Regions from separate parts of the Pseudogulbenkiania sp. AW2-16 genome, predicted to be linked through region 4. Evidence: predicted binding sites of a transcription regulator. Region 4 holds the regulator's gene; each other region holds the start of a gene.

Region 1 (5,056 bases), 840 kb from region 4:
AAAAGCGCCTCCCCGCAAAAATCAGCATGCAAACGCCTGAATAGAAACAACTTACCCGATAGACATTTTTTACCACCCACCCAACTCACCCGCCCGCCGCGCCGCTTCCGGCCCGTCGGCGCCATGCAAAAAAGCAAAAAGCCGGCGATTTCGCCGGCTTTTTTTGAAAATACCGCTTCCACGCAATCGGAAGCGCCATGGCAGCCCGTTACAGCACGTAGCGCGCCAGGTCTTCGCGCTGCGACAGCATGTCGAGCTTGCTGTCGACGTAGGCGGCGTCGACTTCGAAGCGGCCGGTGCGGGCGTCGAAGGAGATTTCCTCGAGCAGCTTTTCGATCACGGTGTACAGGCGGCGCGCCCCGATGTTCTCGGTCTTTTCGTTGACGTGCCAGGCGATCTCGGCCATGCGCTGGATGCCGCTGTCGGCGAACACCAGCTCGACGCCTTCGGTCGCGAGCAGCGCTTCGTACTGGCGCGTCAGGCAGGCGTCGGTGTTGGTGAGGATCTGGCGGAAGTCGTCAACGGTCAGCGAGGTCAGTTCGACGCGGATCGGGAAGCGGCCCTGCAGTTCCGGAATCAGGTCGGACGGCTTGGCGAGGTGGAAGGCGCCGGAGGCGATGAACAGGATGTGGTCGGTCTTGACCATGCCGTACTTGGTGGTGACGGTGGTGCCTTCGACCAGCGGCAACAGGTCGCGCTGCACACCGGCGCGCGACACGTCGGCGCCGTTGCCTTCGCTGCGGCTGGCGACCTTGTCGATTTCGTCGATGAAGACGATGCCGTTCTGTTCGACGTTCTGCAGCGCTTCCTGCTTGATCTCGTCTTCGTTGACCAGCTTGGCGGCTTCTTCTTCGATGACCAGCTTGAGCGCTTCGGCCACGTTCAGCTTGCGCGCCTTCTGCTTGCCGGCGCCCAGGCCCTGGAACATGGTCTGCAGCTGGCTGGAGAAGTCTTCCATGCCCGGCGGGGCGAGGATTTCCATCTTGCCCTGCGGCGCGGCGACGTTGATTTCGATTTCCTTGTCGTCGAGCTTGCCCTCGCGCAGCATCTTGCGGAATTTGAGCCGGGTGGCGCTGTCTTCGGGCTTGCTGGCGGGCGCTTCTTCCTCGCCGGCGAAGAAGCCGGCCGGCTGGCGGGCCGGCGGCAGCAGCACGTCGAGGATGCGGTCTTCGGCGGCGTCTTCGGCGCGGTGACGCAGGCGCTTGATGGCGGCGTCGCGGGTGTCCTTGATGGCGATCTCGGTGAGGTCGCGGATGATGGTGTCGACGTCGCGGCCGACGTAGCCGACCTCGGTGAACTTGGTGGCTTCGACCTTGATGAAGGGGGCGTTGGCGAGCCGCGCCGTGCGGCGCGCGATTTCGGTCTTGCCGACGCCGGTCGGCCCGATCATCAGGATGTTCTTGGGGGTGATTTCGCTCTTCAGCGGTTCACTCACCTGCTGGCGACGCCAGCGGTTGCGCAGGGCGATGGCCACGGCGCGCTTGGCGGCGTCCTGGCCGATGATGTGCTTGTTCAGCTCGTGAACGATTTCCGGCGGGGTCATTTGGGTCATGGCGTATTTCCGGCAAGGTTGGCCGAAGGCGTCGGCCAAGCTCGGGTCCGGCTCCGGCTGGGACCACCGCACACTCTTATATAGAGTCGCGGCGGTCGGATGTTACGGTGGCCCCGAGACGGTCGGGGTGTGCTTTGGCAAACCCCATCGCGACGGGCGTGCCGGCCTCCTCGGTGCGAGCGCCGCTGGCGCTCAGGCGGCGGAGGCGGTCGCCGGGTCGATGGGCTTTCAGTCCAGCGTCTCGATCAGGTGGTTGTGGTTGGTGTAGATGCAGATGTCGCCGGCGATCTCCAGCGACTTCTTGACCACCACGGCCGGATCGAGTTCGGTGTTCTCGAACAGCGCACGCGCCGCCGACTGGGCGAAGGCGCCACCGGAGCCGATGGCGGCGATGCCCTGCTCCGGTTCCAGCACGTCGCCGTTGCCGGTGATGATCAGCGTACTTTCCTTGTCGGCCACGATCAGCATCGCTTCCAGGCGGCGCAGCATGCGGTCGGTGCGCCAGTCCTTGGCGAGTTCCACCGCCGAGCGCACCAGGTGGCCCTGGTGCTTTTCCAGCTTGGCTTCGAAGCGCTCGAAGAGGGTGAAGGCATCGGCGGTACCGCCGGCAAAACCGGCCAGCACCTTGTCGTGATAGAGGCGGCGAACCTTGCGCGCGGTGGCCTTGATCACGATATTGCCGAGGGTGACCTGTCCGTCACCGCCCAGCGCCACGCGCTGTCCACGGCGGACGGAGACGATGGTGGTTCCGTCAAACTGCTGCATGTTCTTGTTCCAATGAAAAAAGCTACCGGCGAGCTGCCAGCAGCTTTTCAGGATATGTAGGCAAGTGGACGGATTGCAAGCGGGTCAGGACACGCCGCCGCGGATCAGCCGGTAGAGTTCGTCCTTCAGCGCCAGACGGGTTTTCTTGAGCCGTTCCAGTTCCACGTCGCTGGCGGCCTCCAGCTCGTTCTCGATGCGCACCACGGCCTTGTCGGCCTGCTCGTAGTCGATGAACAGGCGGGTAAAGCGAGCGCTATCCTGCTTGAGCTGGTGGATCTCGTCCTGATCGCCGGGAAACTCGGCGGCGAGGGGGTGATGGTCGATGTGCATGGCACGCTCCGGCAAGTGATGGAAGGCAATAGGGGATGAAACCATGCTACGCCCGACGCCGGATGACCCCGTTGACCTGTATCAAATACGCACAGTCTCCATGTTAATGATAATAATTTGCGTTATCATTCTTGCATGAACTCGCGTACCGAACGTTTTGCCGCCCTGAGCGGCGTCACACTGCTGCACGTCGCCGCGCTGGCCGGGCAGACCCTGCTGGCCGCTCAACACGTGCCGATCACGCCGCCGCAATTGGCACGCATGGAACTGGTGTCCCTTGCCACGCCGCATCCGGCCGCTCCGGCCCCGGCCGTGCAGGCGGCGCCACGCCCCGAACCGAAGCCCAGGCCCGAGCGCCCGGCCGCGCGCCGTAGCGCGGCCACCTCCCCGCCGCTATTGAGTACCTCGGCGCCGCGTCCCAGTGCGGCGACACCGATTGCCACACCCTCCCCGGCCCCGGCGCCGGCGGAGCACCGCAGCGAGGCCGCCGCCACCGCCAGCAGCGCGGCCCCGGCCAAAGCGGCCGAGGCGGCCGACGCCCCGATCACCCCGCCGCTCTACCGCGGCGGCTACCTGGACAACCCCAAGCCGCGCTACCCGGCGCTGTCGCTGGAGCTGAACGAGAGCGGCACGGTGCGGGTGCGGGTGCAGGTGAGCGTCGAAGGCCACCCGCTGGACGTCAGCCTGGCACAGAGCAGCGGCTACCCGCGGCTGGACCGCGCGGCGCTGGAGGCGGTGCGCCAATGGCGCTTCGTGCCGGCCCGGCGCGGGCAGGAGGCCATTCCCTTCAACTTCATCGTACCCGTCGATTTTTCCATCAAAAGCCACTGAACCATGAATCTGCTGACTGTATTCCACCAGGGGGACGCCGTGCTCGTGACGGTGTTCATGCTGCTCATCGCCATGTCGATCCTGACCTGGTACGTCATCGCGCTACGCGCCGTGCAGGGCTGGCGTGCGCGCCGCGACAACAAGTTGGCCGAAGCCGCGTTGTGGAACGCCGCGAACTGGCCGACGGCGGAAGCGGCACTGGCCGAGTCGAATTCGGCCTACGCCAACCTGGCGCGCGACGGCCTGTCGGCGCTGCGCCACTTCCACGCCAACGCGCAGCGCTCGCTGGGGCAGGCCTGCGACCTGAACGAATTCCTCACCCGCGCCATCCGCAAGCGGCTGGCGCAGGAGACCGGCCGCCACGAGGCGGGCATGACGCTGCTGGCCTCGGTCGGTTCGACCGCGCCGTTCATCGGCCTGTTCGGCACGGTGTGGGGCATCTACCACGCGCTGGTGAACATCGGCGCACAGGGACAGGTGTCGATCGCGACCGTGGCGGGGCCGATCGGCGAGGCGCTGGTGGCGACCGCCGCCGGCCTGGCGGCGGCGATTCCGGCGGTGCTGGCGTACAACACCTTCATGCGCCTGCAGCGGGTGATGGCGCAGCAGATGGACCACTTCGCGCACGACCTGCACGCTCAACTGCTGACCCAGGCGGGAGAGATCGATGGCATTCGGTAGTTTCGACAAGGGCGAGCACGCCCCGATGGCGGAGATCAACACCACGCCGCTGGTCGACGTGATGCTGGTGCTGTTGGTGGTGTTCTTCATCACCGCACCGCTCTTTACCAACGCGGTCAAGGTCGAGCTGCCGCAGGCGGCGGCAGCCAGCTTCCAGGACAAGCCGGAGGCGATCCGCCTGGCGGTCCAGCCGGACGGCCGCTACTTCTGGAACGACGCCCCGGTGGCGCGCGAGGCGCTGGCGGCGCGCTTCGCCGCCGCCGCGCGCGCCAACCCGCAGGTCGAACTGCACCTGCGCGCCGACAAGAACGCGCGCTACGAGTACGTCGCCGAGGCGCTGGCCAGCGCCCAGCAGAGCGGCGTGAGCCGCATCGGCTTCGTCACCGAAGCCCCCTGATCCACCCCTGATTCCCGCGCGACACGCCCCACGGACCTCCATCACAGAGGGAGGCCGCGGGTCGTCTTGCGCCCGGAATCCGTCACCACCCACCCTTTTGCAGAGGAAACCATGAGCCCAAAGAGCCTGAAGGCTTCGGCCAACGTCGCTCAATCCAAACTGCCGGCCCGGCTCACCGCCGGCATGCTGGCGGCGGCGCTGTCGCCGGCGCTGGCCTACGCCGCCGGCACCACGGCGGACAGCGCCGAACTCGAGACGGTCAGCGTGACCGCCGAGCAGCCGCTGCGCGTCAGCTACAAGACCGAGACCTCGAACATCGGCAAGCAGAAGCAGGCGCTGAAGGACATCCCGCAGGCGATCACCGTGGTCAACCGCCAGTTGCTGGACGACCAGCTGGCCAGCAACCTGAAGGACACGCTGAAGAACGTGTCGGGCATCACCTTCGCCGCCGGCGAGGGCGGCCGCTCCGGCGACCAGGTCTACCTGCGCGGCTTCGCGGC
Region 2 (5,056 bases), 1.2 Mb from region 4:
CAGTGCTGTGCCTGCGGGCTGACGCGCACCGTGGTGACGCCGGCGGCGGCCATGCCCGCCGGGTGCGGCAGCAGCGACTGGCAGCCGGCCGACATGGTCTGGATGCCGTTGATGGTGAGGAAATCCTGACCGTCGCGCGTGGTCAGCGTGAGGCCGTCCGGGTGGTCGAGGCAGCGGAACTGGCAGTCGTCCTTGTTGAGGTTGTAATGGCGCGCGGTGAAGCAGCGCGCCGAGAACGCCAGCGGCAGCTTGCCCCAGGCGAACACTTCGGTCTCGATCGCCGGGGCGTGTTGCAGCACCTCGGCCAGCGTGGCGCGGTCCATTTCCACCGGCGGCAGCCAGCGGTAGGCGCCGAGGCGCTGCATCAGCGCCAGCGTCTCGCCGTTATAGATGTTGAGGTGCGGGCCGGCGACGAAGGGCAGGCGCTGCTCGCGCGCCAGCCGTGCCGCGCCGAGGTCGTTGGCCTCGATGCGCACGCGGCCGTTGTCGATCAGCTTCCTGAGGCGCTTGAGGTCGGATTCGCTCTCCAGGAGCGCCTGGCTCGACAGCACGGCTTCCTTGCCGGCGTCGGCCAGGTCGTGCGCCAGGCCGATCCAGTCCTGGGTGCGCAGCTGCTGGCGGCGCGAGCACACCACTTCGCCCAGGTAGATGGTGTCGACCGGCCAGGCCGCGGCCTCGCTGTAGAAGTTGAAGATTTCGTCGCGCGACCAGAAGAACAGCACCGGTCCGAGGGTGAGCTTGAGATTCAGGGAGGTCATGGTCGTCGGTTCCATCATTTCCACGGGCGGTTGTAGGCGCCCAGCGTCTGCTGCTGGCCTTCCGACAGCCGGCCCAGTTCCTGTTGCCAGGCCGGACGCACGCTGAAGCGTTGCGCTTCGCGTCCGGCGGCGTCGAGCGCGGCGCGCAGCGTGCGCGTCACCTGGCTGACGTAGGCGGGGCTGCGCTGGCGGCCTTCGACCTTGATCGCCGCCACGCCGATGTCGATGATCTGCGGCAGCATGGCCATCACGTTGAGGCTGGTGGGTTCTTCCAGCGCGTAGTAGGTGTCGCCCTGCACCGCGAAGCGGCCCTTGCACAGTGTCGGGTAGCCGGCCGGTTCGTCCTTGCCGTACTGGTCGATCAGCACGCCGCCCAGGCGCGCGTCGAGCGAGGTCTCGCCGTGCTCCCAGCGCACGTGCTTGGCGGGCGAGCACACGCCGTGGGTGTTGGGGGATTCGCCGGTGGCGTAGGACGACAGCAGGCAGCGGCCCTCCACCATCACGCACAGGCTGCCGAAGCCGAACACCTCGATCTCGACGTCGGTGTGCTCGATGACGTGGCGCACCTGGTCGAGCGTCAGCACGCGCGGCAGCACGGCGCGGCGGATGCCGAACAGCTCGCGCGCCAGGTTGACGGCTTCGTAGTTGGTGGCCGAGCCCTGCACCGACAGGTGCAAGCGCAGCTCGGGGTGGCGGCGCACGGCGTAGTCCATCAGGCCGAGGTCGGCCAGGATCACGGCGTCGACGTCGAGGTCGGCGGCCTCGTCGATGGCGCGGTGCCAGCGCGACACGTTGCCGCCCTGGGCGTAGGTGTTGATCGCCATCAGCACCTTGCGACCGCGCGCGCGGGCGTAGTCGATGCCGGCGCGAGCGCTCTTGTCGTCGAAGTTGAGCCCGGCGAAGTTGCGGGCGTTGGTGTCGTTCTTCAGGCCGAAGTAGACGGTATCGGCGCCGTTGTCGACCGCCGCCTTGAGGGCGGGGAGACTGCCGGCGGGGCACACCAGTTCGGGCAGGGTCATGATCGGTTAACGCCAGGAAACGTAAACCGGGGGACAGTAGCAGAGCAGGGCGGCGGGGCCATTGCTTTGGGTCAAGCTTCGGCCAACCCGTTTGTCGCGGTTGACCGAAACAGGGCGCGAAACCGGTTCGCGCTCTGAGGCAAGCGGCCCATGGCGAGGTGAAGAGTGCGTGGCAGGAGGCATTCCTTAATAACGCTGCGCTAGCTTGCTCCGTCCGTGACGGCACCCATCGGTATCGGCCGATGGGTTTCGCTTTGCTTCGCCCATCCTACGCTTCCGGGACAGGTGCTCCGTTGGCCTGTCCGGCTTTGGTCGGCCGAAGCGGGGGAGTTATAGCGGCCAGATCATCTTGGTCTTGGCGATCAGCACGATCCACAGCACGGTGGCGAGCGCGGCGGCGAAGGCCGTGGTGCGGATGGCCTTGGTGCGGCCGCGCTTGAGCGCCACGGTGCCGAGCCCGATGTAGACCAGCAGCAGCACGATCTTGGCCATCAGCCAGTCCTGCTGGGTGGGCAGGAAGTGGGCGAGTACGGCGAGCGTGATGCCCAGCGTCAGCAGCAGGGTGTCGACCACGTGCGGCAGGATGCGCAGCGGCTTGGCGCGCAGCAGCGGTGAATCGGCCAGCATCAGCCCGCCGCGCACGGTGAACAGCAGGATGGAGAGGTAGGCGCAGCCCATGTGGGCGTGCTTGATGAGGGTGTAGGTTGGCATGTTTTTCCCGCATGAGGCGGCGCTGCCCTGGCATCTTGAGTGTCGGCGGTACTGCGCGCAAATCCATCGTAGCGATTTGCTCAGCGATCAGGAATCCTCATGGACTCGGTGTCCATTCCGGTTCCTGTGCTCCGGCGGCACTCAAGCGGCTTTGGCTCGCTCGCCTACTGGAATGAGGTTCTGGTGACTGCGTTGTGACGCAGTGACGGAGCGGCGGTTCCCGGATGGTACACTGAATACCTTCTTTTCCAAGCATCCGTCATCGCCATGCTGCACCTCTACCAGTCCAACCGTCTCGAAGCGCTGGGGGAACTGTTCACCGGCATGAGCCGTGCCATGCCCCTGTCCGACCCGTTCCAGCCGGAGACGGTGCTGGTGCAGAGCCGCGGCATGGGGCGCTGGCTGACGCTGGAGCTGGCCGGGCGCGCCGGCATCGCCGCCAACCTCGACTTCGTGCTGCCGGCGGCCTTCGCCTGGCGCCTGATGCAGGCGGTGCTGCCGGGGCTGCCGCGAAAGTCGTCGTTCGCGCCCGAGGTGCTGCAGTGGCGGCTGCTGGAACTGTTGCCGACCTTGCACGGCGCGCCGTTCACGCCGCTGGTGCGCTACCTGGAGGGCGGCGAGGCGGCGGGCTTCGAGCTGGCCGGCAAGATCGCCGACATCTTCGACCAGTACTTGGTGTTCCGCCCGGACTGGATCCGCGCCTGGGAGCGCGGCGAGCTCCTGGACCTCGGCGAGGACGAGGCGTGGCAGGCCGCGCTGTGGCAAAGGTTGGCCGAAGCCGACCCGGGGCGCCACCGCGTGCGCCTGCTCGACGACTTCCTCGGCGGCCTGCGCCCGGAGCACCTGCCGGAGCGCGTCAGCCTGTTCGGCATCGCCAGCCTGGCGCCGATGTACCTGGCCATGATCAAGCGCCTGGCGGCGCTGACCGACGTCTGCGTGTTCCTGCTCAACCCGTGCGAGGCCTACTGGGGCGACATCGTCGACGCGCGCGGCCAGCTCAAGCTGTTCCAGCAGGGCATGGCGGCGCACGACGACCACCCGCTGCTGGCCTCGCTCGGCAAGCAGGGGCGCGACTTCTTCGACCAGATCGCCGAGGAGATGCCCGAGGGCCACCCGCTGTTCCTCGAACCGCACGGCGACAGCCTGCTGGCGCGGTTGCAGCGCGACATCCTGACGCTGACCCCGCCCGGCGCGGCGCCCGCACCGGCGGCCCCCGGCGACCGCTCGATCGAACTCAACGCCGTGCACAGCCCGATGCGCGAGCTGGAGGTGCTGAAGGACCGCCTGCTGGCGCGCTTCGCCGCCGACCCGACGCTGACCCCGGCCGACGTCGCGGTGCTGACGCCCGACATCAACGCCTACGCGCCCTACATCGACGCGGTGTTCGGCCAACGTGACGACGCGCCCAACATCCCCTACACCGTCGCCGACCGCCGCATCGAGCGCGAGGAGCCGCTGTTGGCCACCTTCGCCGCGGTGCTGCGGCTGGCCGACTCGCGTTTCGGCGCCGACGCGGTGCTGGCGCTGCTGGACTGCGACGCGCTGCTGGCGCGCTTCGGCCTTGCCGACGCCGAGGTGCCGCTGCTGCAGCAATGGGTGCGCGAATCCGGCATCCGCTGGGGGCGCGACGCCGCGCACAAGGCGGCGCTCGGGCTGCCGGCCGACCCGCTCTACACCTGGCGCTGGGGGCTCGACCGCCTGCTGCTGGGCACGGTGCTGCCGCCTGCGCTGGCGGGCGACGCCTCGCCCTTGTTCGGCGGCCTGCTGCCGGCGGCCGGCGCGGAAGGGCAACTGGCCGAGACGCTGGCGCGCTTCGGCCAACTGTTCGACGTGCTCGACGGCTGCGCGCGCGCCTGGGCCGAGCCGGCCAGCCCCGCCGCCCGGCGCACGCGGCTGCAAGGGGCGGTGGAGGCGCTGTTCGCCGTGGACGAGGCCGGCGAGGCGGCGCTGACGCTGCTGTTCGACGCCCTGGCCGAGCTTGCCGAGGACGCCCAACTCGCCGCCTTCGACGCCCCGGTCGGGCTCGCGGTGGTGCGCGACTGGCTGACGCGGCGCCTGACGCTGTCGGCCCCCTCCGGCTTTCTCGCCGGCGGCGTCACCTTCTGCGCCATGGTGCCGATGCGCTCGATCCCGTTCCGCGTGCTGTGCCTGATCGGCATGAACGACGGCGCCTACCCGCGCGACGAGCGCCCGGTCAGCTTCGACCTGGTGGCGCGCCACCCGCGCCGCGGCGACCGCTCGCGCCGTTTCGACGACCGCTACCTGTTCCTCGAGGCGCTGCTGTCGGCGCGCGAGGCGCTCTACCTGTCCTGGGTCGGGCGCTCGGTACGCACCGACGAGCCGCTGCCGCCGTCGCCGCTGGTGGCCGAGCTGCTCGACACCCTGGCGAAAATGGCCGGCTGCGCCGTCGAGGTGGTGCAGCACCCGCTGCAGCCGTTCGCGTGCGCCGCTTTCGACGGCAGCGACCCGCGCCGCCACAGCTTCGAACCGAGCTACGCCGCCGCGCTCGCCGCCCCGCGCCACGAGCCGGCGCCGTTCGCCGTGGCGCTGCCGGGCGGCGACGCCACG
Region 3 (5,056 bases), 1.6 Mb from region 4:
TGGCCAGGGCGCCGAGGCCGCGCGGCTGTTCGTTGCCGTTGACCCAGCATTCGAAGGGCTGGGTGTGGCCGTTTTCGACATGGCCGACGAACACAGCGAAGGCGCCGTCGTCGTGCTCGATCATGTAGGTCCACGACGGGTTGCCGCCCTTCAGGCGCGGGCGGTGCGGCCACTTCAGGCTGGCGAGCGCCGGGCTCGGGGTGCTGACCAGCGCGATGCGGCGGTCCGGATCACCTTCCTGGCTCGCCAGGAGGTCCTGCGGCGCGGCCTGGGCCGGCTCGACCGACAGCACCGAGCCCAGCACGCTGTTGGGGCGGTAGGTGGTGATGCCCTTGAGGCCGGCCTTCCAGGCTTCGAGGTAGAGGTGCTCGAACTCGTCGAAGGGGTAGTCGGCCGGGACGTTGACGGTCTTGGAGATGGCGGTGTCGATGTACGGCGCCACCGCAGCCACCATCTGCATGTGGTCGAGCGCGCTCATTTCCAGCGCCGAGACGAAGTACGGCGGCAGTTTCTCGACGTCGCCGCCGTTCAGGCGGTACAGGCGGTAGGCGTGGTCTTCGACGCGGTATTCCTGCTGCGAGCCGTCGGCCATACGCTTCTTGCGGGTGTAATACCACGAGAACGGCGGCTCGATGCCGTTGGAGGCGTTGTCGGCGAAGGCCAGCGAGATGGTGCCGGTGGGGGCGATGGAGAGCAGGTGCGAGTTGCGGATGCCGTGCTGGCGGATGCGCGCCTTGATCGCTTCGGGCAGGCGGCTGGCGCAGTGCGGTTCGGCCAGGTAGTTGTCGGCGTCGAACAGCGGGAACGCGCCCTTCTCGATGGCGAGGTCGACCGAGGCGTCGTAGGCGGCGTCGCGCATGGTCTCGGCGAACTTGGCCGCCATCTGCCGCCCCTGCGGGCTGTTGTAGGCGATCTGCAGCAGGATCAGCGCGTCGCCCAGGCCGGTGAAGCCGAGGCCGACACGACGCTTGGCCTGCGCCTCGCGTTGTTGCTCGGGCAGCGGCCAGACGGTGAGGTCGAGCACGTTGTCGAGCATGCGAATGGCGCTGCACACCACGGTCTCGAAGGCCTTGAAGTCGAAGCGGGCGCGGCGCGTGAAGGGGTGCTCGACGAAGGCGGCGAGGTTGATCGAGCCCAGGTCGCAGCAGCCGTAGTCGGGCAGCGGCTGTTCGCCGCAGGGGTTGGTCGACTCGATGACCTCGCAGTAGCTGAGGTTGTTGTCGCGGTTGATCTGGCTGAGGAACAGCACCCCCGGCTCGGCGTGGTCGTAGGTGGATTCCATGATCTGGCGCCACAGCTCGCGGGCACGCACGGTGCGGTACACCCACAGACCGTCGTCGCGGCGGAAGGCCTCGGGGAAGGCGTCGCTGGCCGGCTCGACGGCGTGTACCAGCTGCCACGGCCCGTCGGCCTCGACCGCCTGCATGAAGGCGTCGGAGACGCCAACCGAGATGTTGAAGTTCTTCAGGTCGCCCTGGTCCTTGGCGTGGATGAAGTCCTCGACGTCGGGGTGTTCGATGTTGAGCACGCCCATCTGCGCGCCGCGCCGCGAGCCGGCCGATTCCACCGTTTCGCAGCTGCGGTCGAACACGCGCATGTACGACACCGGGCCGGAAGCACGGCTGTGGGTGCCCTTGACGCGCGCGCCCTTGGGACGGATGCGGCTGAAGTTGTAGCCGACGCCGCCGCCGCGGCGCATGGTTTCGGCGGCCTGCAGCAGCGCCTCGTAGATGCCGACCTTGCCGCCCTCGCTCTCGCTGACGGCGTCGCCGACCGGCTGCACGAAGCAGTTGATCAGCGTCGCCTTGAGTTCGGTGCCGGCGGCAGAGTTGATGCGCCCGCCGGGGATGAAGCCGCGCTGCAGCGCGTCGAAGAACGCCGCCTCGTAACGCGCGGGTTCGGCCTCGATGCCGGACAGCGCGCGCGCCACGCGGCGGCGCACGTCGGCGACGCTCTGTTCGTCGCCCTTGGCGTATTTCTCCAGCAGCACTTCACGCGAGATGGCCTGTTCGCTCATGGCGGCCACGTTTTCCTGTTTCACTACTCCCCCTCCCTAACTGGCATTCGGTGCGGCAAAACCGGCATTTCACGCTATCCAGCGCGGCCGGGCGTTGATGTTGGTCAAGCTCCCTCGGTGGCTGGAGCGAGGACAAGAAATCGTTGCGAGTGCGCCATCCCGTCGGACGCGGGAACGGCGCTCCGCAGGATGGGTGACGTGCAGCGCAACCCATCCTGCGCCAACGACGCGGCGTACCGCCGATCGTTCGCCGGCGCTCAGCGGCTGCCGAGCGCGATGGCCAGGGCCACCCCGTCGCCGTCGGCCTTGACCCGCTTCGCCTCGCCCAGCGTCAGCCGTTCGGCCAACGTCGGGTCGGTCTTGAGCATGGCCTGACGCGCCGCCGTAACGCGGGCCTGGGCCAGCGCCTTGAGCTCGGTTTCGGAGACCGGCTCGGCGGCGATCAGCTGCTCGCGCAGCGTCTTGTAGCGCGCCACGTTGTCCGGCAGCGAAAGCAGCCGCTGCACCAGTTTAAGCCGGCCGATGCGCTGTGCGAAGACCGATTTCACCGCCGACTGCACCGCGGGGTCGTCGAGGTCGGGCAGCGGCAGCGGCTCGCCCGCTTCCAGCTTGTGGCCGGCCGCCTGCAGGATGGCGCGGTCGGTGCGCGCGCGCGCCAGTTCGCGCGTTTCCACCGCCGGGTCGTAGGTGCCCGCCAGCACCAGCGTCATGCGCGGGCGCTTCACCAGCACGGCGGCGAGCTTGTCGAGCTTTTCGCGCTCGGGCGGCGCCACGTTGGCTTCGCCGGCGACGAAGCGCACTTCGTCGAAGCCCTCGCCGCCCATCAGCGCCCCCAGCGCCCTGAACGGCGCGGTGACGATCTTGGTGATGACGTTGACGAAGGCCTTCCACACCACGCGGCCATAACTGAACTGCGGGTCGTCGAGGCTGCCGCTGATCGGCAGGTCGAGGTCGATGCGGCCGTCGCTGTCTTCCAGCAGGGCCACGGCCAGGCGCAGCGGCAGGCGCGTCACGCCGGGCTCCTGCACTTCTTCGCCGAGCTGGATCGAGTCGATCACGACGCGGTTCTCGGCCTTGAGCTGGCGCTTGTCGAGCAGGTAGCGCAGATCGACCGACAGCCGGCCGTCGTTGACCTTCCAGCCGGCGAAGTTCATCGAATACGGGTTGAGGCTGGTGAGCGGGATGTTGCGGAACGCCAGCGTGATGTCGGCGTCGTCGGTCACGGCCTGCGGCGCCAGCGCGCCGCGCACGCGCACGTCGCCGTACTGGTCGACGTCGCCGTCCAGCGTCACCGTGCCGCGTCGTCCCGGCTGGCTCGACAAGCCCTGGATCGAGCCGCGCAGGTTGTGGATGCGGGTGGCGAAGCTGGGCTTCATGCCGAGGTCGGCGAACTCGATGTCGCCGCCCTGCACGTGCACCGTGCGCACTTCCACCTGCGGCGCGCCCGTCGCGGCGGGTTTCTTCGCCTTGACCTCGACCCTGGCCGGCGCGGTCGGGGCCGCCGGCGTGGCGGTGGGGACCGGGGCGGGAGCCGCGGCGGCGGGCTTGCCGGCCAGCAGGTTGCTGACGTTGAGCTGGCGCTGCTGGTTGAGGATCAGCCGCGCCACCGGGTCGCTCAGGCGCACCTCGCGCAGCTGCACCTTGAGCGGCGTGCCGCTGCTGGCGCTGAGGCCGTTGAGCGCCAGTTGACGCCAGGCCAGCAGCGGCTGGCGGTTGTTGGGCTCGAGCAGCGAGAACCGGTTCAGCGCCCCCTGCCCGCCCACCTTCCAGCCCTTGCTGCCGGCGTCGACATCGAGGTTGGCCGAAAGGGTACCGCCGGCCAGTTTCAGCACGGTGCCGCTCAGCGCGTACGGGGCGAACGGCGCCAGCGGCACGGCGCTGGCGGTGATCTTGCCGCCCAGCGCGGCGCCATCCGGCGAAAGCGTCAGCTTGGCCGCCAGCCGCCCGGACTCCAGCCGGCTGTCCACGTCCAGCGCCAGCGCGCCCGAATCCTGCGGCGCGGCGTTGACGGAGAGCTCGCTCAGCGTGGCGCGCAGTGGGCGCGGCAGGGTCTGGTCGAGCCAGTTGAGGCGGCCGTTTTCCAGCGTCACCGTCGGGTAGTGCAGCTGCCAGGCAGGGGCGTCGCCCTCGGCTGCCACCGGTTTGACCACAGGGTTGGCCGAAGACTTGGCGAACACTTGCTGCAGGTTGATCTCGCCCTGGCGGTTGCGCTCGACGTCGGCCACCGGGCCGCCCAGCGTCAGCGCCCCCAGGTGCACCTCGTGCTTGGCCAGCCGCAGCTCGCTGTCGGCCAGCGCCGCCGTGGCGAGCCGGATGACGGGCGCGCTGCCGGCGGCGCCGACACCGATCTCGGCCAGCTGCGTACCGAGCTTGCTCAGCACCACGCCGTCCTTGGGCCCGACGGCCAGCTGTGTGCTGAGCAGCGGCATGGCGGCCTGCACCTCGAGCGGCTGGACGAATCCGGCATCGCCGAAACGGTAGCGCCAGTTCTCGGCGCGGATCTCGCCGACCTTGACCTGCCATGGTGACGGTTTGGCCGGCGCCGTTTCGGGCTTGGCGGGCGGCAGTGCGGCGAGCCAGTCGAGCTGCCCGGCACCGTTGCGCTGGGCGGAGAGTTCGCCGTCGGCCAGGCGCAGCCGGGTGATGTCGACGCTGGAGCGAGCCAGGTCGAAGCGGCCGCCTTCCAGCGCCAGCTGCTTCAGTGCCAGCGCGCTGCCGCCGCCGGGGGCGGCGAGACGCAGTTGGTTGAGCGTGGCGTTGAACGGCGCCACCTTGAGCTGCGGCGTCTTGCCGCTGAGGTCGAACTGGTAGCGCGCGCTGGCGGCCAGCTCGCCTTGTGGCGGGGCGGTCTGGAAGAACGGCTGCACGTAGGGCCAGAGGCTGGCAAGCGTCAGCTTGTCGAGCCGGGCCTCGCCGGACGACTGCAGCGGCTGCAGCCCCACGTTACCCTTCCAGGCCAACTTCGCGCCGTCGCCAAGCTCGGCGGTCAAGGTGTAACTGCCACCGTCCACCGGCAGCGTGCTCAGTTCCTTCAGCGTC
Region 4 (5,056 bases):
GGTCATACACTACGGCCTGCTGGATTTGACCCTTGTGCATCAGGGCGATCGACACCGAGTATTGCGGGTGGCCGTGCAGGAAGTTGGTGGTGCCGTCGAGCGGGTCGATGATCCACTCGAACTCGGCGTTGCCCAAGCCTTGGGCGCCGGACTCTTCTGCTAGAATCCCATGCTTGGGGTAGGCGTCGAGAATGGTCGAGATGATGGCCTCTTCGGCGGCGCGGTCGATTTCGGAAACGAAATCGTTGTGCTGCTTCTTCTCGACGCGGATGGTGTCGACGTTGTGCGACGCGCGCTGGATGACGCTGGCGGCGCGACGGGCGGCTTTCACCGCGACGTTGAGCATGGGATGCATTGACGGCCTCTAGTAAAGACAACTACCCCGCCTTTCCCGGTAGGGAAAGTCGTAGTAGGAAACAATCTGGGTTAAGGAACGAAAAAACCCGGCTCATGGACGGGCTTTTGATAAGCCGTCTATTTTAATGCGAAATGGCGAATGAAGAAACCCGAAGTCCCTGATTTTTTGAAGAACATTCGTGTGGTGCTGGCGCGCCCCAGCCATCCGGGCAATATCGGATCGGCGGCGCGGGCGATGAAGACCATGGGGCTGTCGCGGCTCTACCTGGTCGAGCCCAAGACCTTCCCCAGCCCCGAGGCCGACACGCTGGCCTCCGGCGCGGTCGACCTGTTGCAGCAGGCGGTGGTGGTCGACACGTTGGCCGAAGCCTTGTCCGGCGTCACCGTGGCCTGCGCCCTGACCAGCCGCCGCCGCGAGCTGACCACGCCGCTCTCCACTCCGCGCGAAACCACGCCGGAGCTGGTGGCGCGCGCGCGCGACGGCGAACAAGTGGCGCTGGTGTTCGGCAACGAGACCTTCGGCCTGTCGATCGACGAGGTCGAGCTGTGCAACCGGCTGGTGACCATTCCCGGCAACCCCGAGTATTTCTCGCTCAACCTGGCGATGGCGGTACAGGTGATGACCTACGAGCTGTTCAGCCACACCGGCGTCGACGTCGACTACCTGCGCGCCGAAGCGGAGAGCGCGACGCGCGACGAGGTGGAGGGCTTCTGCGGCCACCTCGACCAGACCCTGGCCGATATCGGCTACTACGAGCGTCGCAACGGCGAGCGCCTGATGCGCCGCCTGCGTACCCTGTTCAACCGCGCCAACCTGCTGCGCGAGGAAATCGACATCCTGCGTGGCTTCCTGAAGCAGGTGCAGCGCGTGGCCCAGCGCGATGACGGCCAGCGCCAGCAGTAGCACTTTCTACCTGCCCTACGCGTACCCGGCGGTGCGCGACCTGGCCTTTCTCCTGACGGCGCCGGCGCCGTGGCTGACCGGCGCCGACATTCTGCCCGAGCGCCTGCTGGGCGACGCCGGACCGGCACTGTTGGCCGAACTCGACCGCGCCCCGGCGGCGCTGGTGGCCTGGCTCGCCGCCCGTCCCACCACCCGCCTTGGTCGCTACGCCGAAAATCTGCTGGCGTTCTGGTTCGAGCTCGCGCCGCACATCGAGTGCGTGGCGGCCAATCTGCAGGTGCAGAATGGCGAGCTGCGCACCGTTGGCGAATTCGACTTCCTGCTGCGCATCGACGGCGAGCCGTGGCACCTCGAAACCGCCAGCAAGTTCTACCTGATGCTGGGCGAAGGGCGCCATACCCTGGTCGGCCCCAGCCTGCGCGATGCCTGGGCGCTGAAGGCGGCCAAGCTGCAGGATCAGCTCGCGCTGTCGCGCCACGCGGCGGCGCAACCCTTGTTGCCGCCCGGCTTCGTCGGCTGCCGCACCGCGGCCGGGCTGGCGGGCTGGCTGTTCTATCCCCATGCCGTGCTGCTCGAGCCGCCGCTGGCCCCCGACCTCCTCACCGGCTGGGCGCGCCCGCTGCTGGCGCCGTGGCCGCGGCGCTCGCTGGCGTCGCGCTGGGTGTGGCTGCCGCGCTTGCGCTGGCTGGCGCCGGCGCGGGTGGACGAGGCCGAGACGCTGGACGAGGACGCGCTGCGCCGCCACCTGGCGGCGGCAGAGGCGCCACAGCTGGTGGCCGAGGTCTTGCCGTTGGGGGGCGGGGACTGGGAGGAAGTGGCGCGCGGTTTTGTCTGCCCGCCGAACTGGCCGCCGCCAGCGCGACTGGCCGAGTTGCTCGACACGGTGCAGGAACTGACCAATGGCAAGGCGGGAAGCGGGGGGCGCTGAACGCCATTCATGCCGCGGTGGCCGGTGGGCCGCCCGCTGACGCTAGGACCGCGGGGGCGCGGAAGGGCTCAGAACCTGTTTACGATCTGCTGCGCTTCGGCGATACGGCGTTAAAAACGACTTTGGAATGCTCATTTACTACTTGTAAACTCCGCATCCTCAGCTGTTTTTGCCTTGTCTCGCTCTAGCTCGCGAGATCGTAAACAGGTTCTCAGTGGTTCGGCGTCGGGTGGGCGTTGGCGCAGCCGGCGACCAACTGCTTGAGCTGCTCGGGCTGCTCCAGCTGGATGTGCTTGTGGTCCACCGCGATCCAGCCCTGCTGCTGGAACTTGGACAGGGTGCGGCTCACCGTCTCCAGCTTGAGCCCCAGGAAGCTGCCGATCTCCTCGCGGCTCATGCGCAGGATGAAGTCGTTGGCGGCGAAACCGCGTACCGTCAGGCGCTGCGACAGGTTGATGAGGAAGGCGGCCAGCCGTTCCTCCGCCTTCATATTGCCCAGCAGCATCATCACGTTGTGATCGCGCACGATCTCGCGGCTCATCAGCCGGTAGAAGTGGTGTTGCAGCGAGGGAATCTCCAGCGCCAGGTTCTGCATGCGGCTGAACGGCAGCTCGCACACTTCGCTGTCTTCCAGCGCGACGGCGTTGCAGCCGTGCACGTTGGCCGAAATCCCGTCCAGTCCCATCAGTTCGCCCGACATGTGAAAGCCGGTGACCTGCTCGCGCCCGTCCTGGCTGGAGATGCAGGTCTTGAAGAAACCGGTACGTACCGCGTACAGTGACTTGAAGCCCTCGCCGTTGCGAAACAGCGCTTCGCCACGTTTCAGGCGCCGGCTCTGGCGGATCACCGCATCCAGTCGCGTCATTTCCTCACGGTTCAGACCCAGGGGCAGACACAATTCGCGCAGCGTGCAGTTGGAGCAGGAGACCTTGAGGGCTTGCAGGGGAACAACAGTCGAGTCAGTCATGCGGCATGTCCGCTTCTGTTAAGTAAGCCTTGATGTTGGTCAAAGCGTTGGGCCTTGATGTCGGTCAAAGCGTTTCTGGGAGGTTTGCCGCAAATTTACCAGTCCACCACTGGTTTTTCCATCGCGAGACATCATGAACACCACCCACCCACCGTTTTCGCCCACACGTTGCGAGTTCGACCGCGCCCTGATCGCCCGTCTCGACGGCGCCGGCCCGCGTTATACCTCGTACCCGACCGCAGACCGCTTCACCGACGACTTCAGCGCCAAGGACTACCGTCACTGGCTGCAGCAGCGCAAGATCGGCGCCAACAGCCGTCCGATCTCGCTCTACGTGCATCTGCCGTTCTGCAACACCGTGTGCTATTACTGCGGCTGCAACAAGATCATCACCAAGGATAAGAGCCGCGCCGACCGCTACCTCAATTACCTGGAGAAGGAAGTCGGCCTGGTGGCCGACGTGCTGGGGCAGCGCGAAAAAGTCATCCAGCTGCACTTCGGCGGCGGCACCCCGACCTTCCTGTCGGATGAACAGCTGGAACGGCTGATGGGGATACTCCGGACCCGCTTCGAATTCTTGGCGGAGGGAGAATATTCCATTGAGATAGATCCGCGCAAGGTGACGCGCGACACCGTGCTGCATCTGGCGCGCCTGGGCTTCAACCGGATGAGTGTCGGGGTGCAGGATTTCGAGCCGCGCGTGCAGCAGGCGGTCAACCGCATCCAGAGCGAAGAAGAGACGCGCGTGGTGATCGACGCCGCGCGCGAGGCCGGCTTCCGCTCGGTCAGCGTCGATCTGATCTACGGCCTGCCGCTGCAGACCCAGGAGTCGGTGGCGGCCACGGTCGACAAGGTCATCGCCATGGGGCCGGACCGCATCGCGCTCTACAACTACGCCCATCTGCCGACGGTGTTCATGCCGCAGCGGCGCATCAACGAGGCCGACCTGCCGCTGCCGCCGGTCAAGCTCGACATCCTGCAGCACTCGGTGGAACAGCTGGCCGCCGCCGGCTACGTGTTCATCGGCATGGACCACTTCGCCAAGCCGGAGGACGACCTCACCGTGGCGCTGCGCCAGGGCCGGCTGCAGCGCAATTTCCAGGGCTACTCCACGCACGCCGACTGCGACATGATCGGCTTCGGCGTGTCCTCCATCGGCAAGGTCGGCCCCTGTTACAGCCAGAACGAGAAGGATCTCGAGAGCTACTACGCCGCACTCGACGAAAACCGCCTGCCGGTGCTGCGCGGCATGGTGCTGGACGGCGACGACATCCTGCGCCGCTCCATCATCCAGGCGCTGATGTGCCGCTTCGCGCTGTCGGTGGAAGCCATCGAGCAGGTGCACGGCATCAACTTCGCCGAGTACTTTGCCGCCGAGATGCCGGCCATCCGCGAGTTCCAGCAGCAGGGCCTGCTCACTTTCGACGGCGACTTCCTGATGGTTGAGCCCAAAGGCCGCTTCCTGATCCGCAACATCGCCATGGCTTTCGACCGCCACCTGCGCGAGCGCCAGACCAAGGCGCGCTACTCGCGCACCATCTGATCCTTTCCCTTCCCGCCACGGCCGCCTTGCGGTCGTGGCGCGCTCTTGCCGCGGCTCTTCGTTGCGCCGCGACGACGTCGCCCCGTGTCAGCCGATGCGCCGCCACAGCCGCATCGTGCTTTTTCTCCCGACTTCCGCACCGTGCTCTTGCAGCCAGGCCTGCGCCCGCTCGCGCCCGGCGGCAAACAACTGCTGCACCAGGCCGTGATGCGGCGTGAGCTTGCTCAGGCTGTCGAGCGCGCCGGTGGTAGCGTCCGCATCGATATGGTGCAGGCGCAGCTGGCGCAGGTGTCGCTCCAGGCGGCCCAGGCCGAACAGACTTCTGCCGGCTTCGCGCTTGGCGATGGCCAGCCCTTG

What was found. The regulator FNR, encoded in region 4, switches genes on or off when oxygen is low (the NO sensors DNR and NnrR bind a similar motif). The targets are predictions, from matches to a motif close to TTGATNNNNATCAA.
Region 1: ABKF58_RS06045 (HP1242/YdcH family protein) is a predicted target of FNR. The motif match lies at 2,719-2,732, and genes of this name have one in related genera.
Region 2: ubiU (ubiquinone anaerobic biosynthesis protein UbiU) is a predicted target of FNR. The motif match lies at 1,839-1,852, and genes of this name have one in related genera.
Region 3: ABKF58_RS09865 (adenosylcobalamin-dependent ribonucleoside-diphosphate reductase) is a predicted target of FNR. The motif match lies at 2,112-2,125, and genes of this name have one in related genera.

The regions. Positions count from the first base shown of each region.
Region 1 covers NZ_CP157668.1:1,265,326-1,270,381, reverse strand. Annotated here, with positions in the region: gene hslU (ATP-dependent protease ATPase subunit HslU) at 209-1,552, opposite strand; gene hslV (ATP-dependent protease subunit HslV) at 1,781-2,317, opposite strand; gene ABKF58_RS06045 (HP1242/YdcH family protein) at 2,402-2,647, opposite strand; gene ABKF58_RS06040 (energy transducer TonB) at 2,783-3,478, shown strand; gene ABKF58_RS06035 (MotA/TolQ/ExbB proton channel family protein) at 3,482-4,159, shown strand; gene ABKF58_RS06030 (ExbD/TolR family protein) at 4,146-4,556, shown strand; gene ABKF58_RS06025 (TonB-dependent receptor) at 4,668-5,056, shown strand, end outside.
Region 2 covers NZ_CP157668.1:1,632,038-1,637,093, forward strand. Annotated here, with positions in the region: gene ABKF58_RS07885 (U32 family peptidase) at 1-758, opposite strand, end outside; gene ubiU (ubiquinone anaerobic biosynthesis protein UbiU) at 773-1,780, opposite strand; gene ABKF58_RS07895 (SirB2 family protein) at 2,108-2,488, opposite strand; gene recC (exodeoxyribonuclease V subunit gamma) at 2,756-5,056, shown strand, end outside.
Region 3 covers NZ_CP157668.1:2,011,329-2,016,384, reverse strand. Annotated here, with positions in the region: gene ABKF58_RS09865 (adenosylcobalamin-dependent ribonucleoside-diphosphate reductase) at 1-2,041, opposite strand, end outside; gene ABKF58_RS09860 (DUF748 domain-containing protein) at 2,275-5,056, opposite strand, start outside.
Region 4 covers NZ_CP157668.1:425,100-430,155, reverse strand. Annotated here, with positions in the region: gene ABKF58_RS02075 (inositol monophosphatase family protein) at 1-355, opposite strand, end outside; gene ABKF58_RS02070 (RNA methyltransferase) at 497-1,261, shown strand; gene ABKF58_RS02065 (DUF1853 family protein) at 1,239-2,189, shown strand; gene fnr (fumarate/nitrate reduction transcriptional regulator Fnr) at 2,401-3,156, opposite strand; gene hemN (oxygen-independent coproporphyrinogen III oxidase) at 3,290-4,699, shown strand; gene ABKF58_RS02050 (patatin-like phospholipase family protein) at 4,787-5,056, opposite strand, start outside.